Regions from separate parts of the Yersinia vastinensis genome, predicted to be linked through region 2. Evidence: predicted binding sites of a transcription regulator. Region 2 holds the regulator's gene; the other holds the start of a gene.

Region 1 (3,219 bases), 370 kb from region 2:
ACGGCCAGATTATCAGTCTGGCTTATCGGTAACTTTGATCCCTCTACCCCATTAGGGTTATTTTTGTTGACAAAAATGATCAACGAGCTGACCAATCAGTTCACGGGTCGGCTCGATAAAGGCCATATCGATAAATTCATCCGGCTGATGAGCTTGATTGATAGACCCTGGCCCCAAGACTAACGTTGGGCATACTTTTTGAATAAACGGTGCTTCGGTACAGTAGTTAACCACCGCCGTGCGCTCGCCCAGTAATTTCTCGATAACCCCCACCATATGGTGATCGGTTGGACATTCATAGCCCGGAATTGGCGGGTGCAACTCATCAATACTCAAGCGGCCTGGCCAGCGCTCACTGACCGGTGCCAGCGCTTCAGTCATTAATTCATCTAACTCACTTAATGTCAGGCCCGGCAATGGGCGGATATCCATATGTAATTCACAACAAGCACAGATACGATTCGCCGCATCACCGCCATTGATATGACCAAAATTCATCGTTGGGTAAGGAATGGCAAATGCTGGATTGTGGTAACGCTCTTGCAGTGTAGTACGCAGTTTCATCAACTGAGTGATAGATTCATGCATCAAATCAATGGCATTCACACCGCGAGCGGGATCACTGGAATGGCCGGACTGACCAGTGATACGGATGGCATTGGAAATATGCCCTTTGTGCGCCCGCACGGGTTGCAGTGATGTTGGCTCACCAATAATGGCAAAATCGGGGCGCAATTGAGTGGAAGCTGCGAAGTAGCGTGCGCCCGCCATGGTGGTTTCTTCATCAGCGGTGGCCAGAATATACAGTGGCTTGCTCAATTTACTGGCATCAATATCGCGCACGGCATCCAGAATAAAAGCAAAGAATCCTTTCATGTCAGCGGTTCCCAAACCATACAACTTATTGTCATGCTCGGTCAGGGTAAATGGATCGCGTGTCCAACGGCCTTCATCATAAGGTACGGTATCGGTATGGCCTGCCAGCAATAACCCCCCGTTCCCCTCGCCAATAGAGGCAAGTAGATTAAATTTGTGGCGGGTATCTGGCACTGGCTGGATCTCGACACGAAAACCCAAATCGGCAAACCATCCGGCCAACAAGTTGATTAGCGCCTCATTACTTTGATCAAGGGCGCTATCGGTTGCGCTGATCGATGGCGTCGCGATTAACGCCCGATACAGCTCAATAAATGGAGGTAATTTCATCTTCACTGTTGACAGCCTTTGGTTAGGATAGTATCAATATTCATGCAGTAATTATGAATAAAAATACATTAAGCTTGAGCGTAAGGGAACCTATAATCACCCTTAAATTTACGAAAATGTCAATGCTCAATCACGTGGGGGAACAGTAAAACCTTGCTGAGAACCCGGATAACGGTTTTGAGTATTTATGTCGTTAAACGCATAAATACAATTAAGTCAGAAGGTAAACTAAACCCATGTTGAATACGCTGATTGTTGGTGCCAGTGGCTATGCCGGAGCGGAGCTTACGGCTTACCTGAATCGTCACCCACATATGAACATAACCGGTTTAACGGTTTCAGCGCAAAGTGCAGATGCAGGAAAATTACTTTCTGATCTGCATCCGCAACTAAAAGGCATTATTGATCTTCCACTGCAACCCTTGGTGGATGTGGCTCAGGCGGCAGAAGGTGTGGATGTTGTCTTCCTCGCCACCGCCCATGAAGTTAGCCATGATTTAGCGCCACAATTTCTGGCGGCGGGTTGTGTGGTGTTTGATCTCTCTGGCGCATTCCGCGTTCAGGATGCGGCGTTTTACAGCCAATATTATGGTTTTGAGCATAAGCATACCGATTGGCTAGATAAAGCGGTCTATGGGTTAGCTGAATGGCGTGGCGAAGATATTAAGCAAGCGCAATTGATTGCCGTACCGGGCTGCTACCCAACAGCATCGCAGCTTGCACTTAAGCCATTGGTCGATGGCGGTTTGCTCAATGATGCACAATGGCCGGTAATTAATGCGGTTAGTGGTGTGAGCGGTGCGGGGCGCAAAGCCAGTATTGGCAACAGCTTTTGTGAAGTCAGTTTGCAACCGTATGGTTTATTTAATCATCGTCATCAGCCAGAAATTGTTGCTCACCTCGGCACACCGGTGATTTTTACACCGCATTTGGGGAATTTTGCCCGGGGTATTTTGGCGACAATTACCTGCCGTTTAAAAGCAGGGGTCACCGCGCAGGATATTGAGGAGGCCTACCACCATGCCTATCAGGACAAACCACTGGTGCGGTTATATCAGCAAGGCGTACCGGCTCTAAAAGCTGTCGTGGGTTTGCCTTTCTGTGATATTGGTTTCTCTGTACAGGGCGAACATTTAATTATTGTCGCAACAGAAGATAACTTGCTGAAAGGGGCGGCGGCGCAGGCTGTCCAATGCATGAATATACGTTTTGGTTTTGCACAAACCCAGTCGCTGCTGTAGGCGACCAGAGGGTAAAGCACCGAGCCTGAACCAGAAAATACAGAAATATAATCTAATTATACCCAATAGATTTCGAGTTGCAGTTAGGCGACAACAGAATGAACTCAATGAGTTGAGTGAATGATGGCAGCCAACAACTCCACATCTTGAAAGATGGCGGGTACATCGAGGCGAAACATAATGAACCCATTAGTCATTAAATTAGGTGGCGTGTTGCTGGACAGCGAAGAAGCGCTGGAACGCCTGTTTACTGCATTGGTGACCTATCGTGAGAAACATGAGCGCCCGCTTGTGATTATGCACGGTGGTGGCTGTCTGGTTGATGATTTGATGAAAAAACTCGCTCTGCCGGTGGTGAAGAAAAACGGCTTGCGTGTTACCCCAGCCGATCAGATTGATATCATTACCGGTGCATTGGCCGGTACGGCCAACAAAACGTTGCTGGCATGGGCAGTAAAACACCAAATCAGCGCAGTTGGTTTGTGTCTGGGCGATGGCAATACTGTCGAAGTTACCCCATTGGATGCTGAATTGGGACATGTGGGGAAAGCATTATCGGGTTCACCAGTATTGGTGCAAACCTTGCTGGCTGCGGATTACATGCCAATCATCAGTTCTATCGGTATTACCAACGATGGTAAATTGATGAATGTGAATGCGGATCAGGCGGCGACGGCATTGGCTGCCACGTTAGGCGCGGACTTGATTTTATTATCCGATGTGAGTGGCATTCTGGATGGCAAGGGCCAGCGGATCGCCGAGATGACCGCAC
Region 2 (3,219 bases):
TCTTGCTCAGTGAAGCTGATACCTGGAATTTGTGACAGTAATGGCAAGATAGTCACGCCTGAGTGGCCGCCAATCACCGGGACTTCGATGTCCTGCGGTTGCTTACCTTTCAATTCAGCAACAAAGGTGTTCGAACGAATGGTATCCAGCGTGGTAATACCAAATAATTTGTTTTTATCGTAAACGCCGGCTTTTTTCAGCACTTCTGCCGCAATAGCAACCGTTGTATTAACGGGGTTGGTAATAATCCCGATTAATGCTTTCGGGCAAGTGCGTGCGATTTGCTCAACCAGATTGCGAACAATACCCGCATTCACATTGAACAGGTCTGAACGATCCATGCCGGGTTTACGTGCAACACCCGCCGAAATCAGAACAATATCTGCGCCTTGCAGTGCTGGAGTAGCATCTTCGCCGCTGAAGCCTTTAATATTAACAGCCGTCGGGATATGGCTCAGATCAACCGCGACACCTGGAGTCACTGGCGCGATATCATATAATGAAAGGTCTGAACCTGAAGGAAGCTGGGTCTTGAGTAGAAGAGCGAGGGCCTGGCCGATACCACCAGCGGCACCGAGAACTGCAACTTTCATCCTATACTCCTTATTATATTTAATTTAAATTTGCCGTGAATTCATCTATTTACGCACCATAATTTATTGCGATTTTAAACACAATCTATTAACAGTCAGATTGAGATATCACGCATCAAAAAGGCGCATAATGATCATGTATTTTAGATTAAATCGCTTATTCATTAATGATATAGCGCACATTATTCTAAAATTTACTGAAGTATTCATGACAGGTTAATCGGCGGTTACATTACACCCTTCTGTTACATCAGAACAACATCATTTTAATAACATTCTGTTTACTCGCACCGAATACGAATAAGGGCCGATTTAGCATAATCGTAACAGCAAGATGATGTTAAAATTCCTTCACACCTTGATATCAATGCTTTTATCGCCAATACTCCATAGTCATGTTGAATAAAAATTCATTTATATGCATAATAATCCTATTCACTATTGACTGCTCAGGGCATAAAAAATGCGTAATCCCGCAAAACAAGAAGATCTTATCAAGGCGTTTAAAGCGTTATTGAAAGAAGAGAAATTCAGTTCTCAAGGTGAGATCGTTTTGGCCTTGCAGGAAGAAGGCTTTGAAAATATTAACCAATCCAAAGTGTCACGCATGTTGACTAAGTTTGGCGCGGTCAGAACGCGTAATGCAAAAATGGAAATGGTTTATTGCTTACCTGCAGAACTGGGCGTCCCGACAACCAGTAGCCCGCTGAAGAATCTGGTATTAGATGTCGATTATAACGACTCGGTTGTAGTGATTAAAACCAGCCCCGGTGCTGCACAACTGATCGCCCGCTTGTTGGATTCATTAGGTAAAGCAGAAGGTATTCTGGGCAGTATTGCTGGTGACGATACTATTTTCACCACGCCGGCCAGAGGTTTTACCGCTGAACTGCTGCATAAGGCGATTCTCGAGCTATTTGAACAAGAGCTTTAATCTCTGATACTGATAATAGATGCGGCTAACTATGCCGCATTCTCTTTCGATTGCCCTTTTATCCGCCATAACGCTCCATTCAATCAGGGTATATCACTGCTTATTGTTTTTAAAACCATTCAATAACACTCTCTATTCTCCATTCATGGTCAAAGTCACCACTTTATTTCGCACTTTTAGTCAAAAACACTTATCTTATTGAAAAACTTATATTTTTACGAAAACTTGTTGTTTTTTAACCATTTTTTATTCCATTTCGTTCTTAAAAAATAGTCACCCACGATAAAGTGACGTTAAATATTATTAGCCCGCTATTAATATTCTCAGTTACTAGATGTATACTCATTTTCGTGATGTACATCACACTTCCTTTGAAGTGATAAAAGAATAAATAGAGGCAATAAAATGAAAGTTAAAACTACAATCGCAACAATGAGCATTCTATCTGCACTGTCATTTGGTGTTTTTGCAGCTGATTCAATCAATGACAATCAAGCAGCTAACTTACAGCCAATGGGCACAATTACCGTTAGCGGCATTAACGGTGCACCATCTGATATCCGTCAGGCACTGTCTGATAAAGCCGATGCTATGGGTGCAAAAGCTTACAAAGTGATTGAAGCGCGTGATGAAAATAACTGGCACGCCACTGCGAAGATTTATAAATAAGATTAAGTAATAAGTCTGAAAGTAAATGCCCCACGCAAAGGGGCATACTTTCGCACTTAATGGTTTATTCAATCGGTTGAAAGATTCATTTTCAGGATATTGAATAGAGTATTGATTGAAACAAGGTATTGATGAAACCACTGAGCGGAGTCAGTACCACAACAGAATAATCCCTCGTCGTCTATCCGACGAACCCTTTTACCCCCGCTCTGCGGGGGATTTTTTTATCCTGCTTAATCCTGAGGTAGAGCATCCTGCTCGGCTTTTTTACTCAGAGCACTCAGTAATTTATCGTGAATACCACCAAAACCACCGTTACTCATCACCAGAATGTGATCTCCTGGTTGGGCCGTCTTCACAACCATATCAACTAATGTATCAATATCAGCGCTCCAATGTGCAGGCTGAATACAGGCTTCCGCCACTTCCACCACTTGCCAAGGAATGTGTTGCGGCTGGAACAGGAACACTTCATCCGCACGGCCTAATGACGGTGCTAGCTCGTTTTTGCATAGCCCTAATTTCATGGTATTAGAGCGAGGTTCCAGTACCGCCAAAATACGTGCCGTCCCCCCCACTTTGCTGCGCAGCGCAGCCAGCGTGGCAAGGATCGCCGTTGGATGATGAGCAAAATCATCATAAACCGTGACACCGTGGGCTTCACCACGTAATTCCAGCCGGCGGCGGGCATTAATAAACTGGCCCAAAGCTTTACATGCATCGGCAGGTAAAACTCCCACATGGCGAGCAGCAGCAATCGCCATCAAGCCATTGTGCATATTATGTTCGCCCACCAATGACCAACTCACTTCACCCACTAATTCATTATCGAGCAGCACTTCAAAGACACTCGCGTCAGTCGATACTTTACGTGCGAACCAACTGCCCGTTTCGCCGACGAATTCTTGCTCACTCCAGCATCCCATCGCCATCACTTGCTTTAGATGGTTATCATTATCCGGGACAATGATTTTGCCCTTTCCCGGGACGATGCGAACCAAATGGTGGAATTGTTTCTGGATA

What was found. Region 2 encodes ArgR, which controls arginine synthesis, uptake and breakdown. Its sites were predicted from a motif close to ANTGAATAAAAATACANT; they were not measured.
Positions count from the first base shown of each region.
Region 1: the regulator ArgR is predicted to act here: its motif matches at 1,259-1,276, upstream of argC (N-acetyl-gamma-glutamyl-phosphate reductase).

Region 1 covers NZ_CP173260.1:4,579,461-4,582,679, reverse strand. Annotated here, with positions in the region: gene argE (acetylornithine deacetylase) at 58-1,206, opposite strand; gene argC (N-acetyl-gamma-glutamyl-phosphate reductase) at 1,443-2,447, shown strand; gene argB (acetylglutamate kinase) at 2,628-3,219, shown strand, end outside.
Region 2 covers NZ_CP173260.1:4,204,721-4,207,939, forward strand. Annotated here, with positions in the region: gene mdh (malate dehydrogenase) at 1-593, opposite strand, end outside; gene argR (transcriptional regulator ArgR) at 1,057-1,527, shown strand; gene yhcN (peroxide/acid stress response protein YhcN) at 1,933-2,196, shown strand; gene mpl (UDP-N-acetylmuramate:L-alanyl-gamma-D-glutamyl-meso-diaminopimelate ligase) at 2,430-3,219, opposite strand, start outside.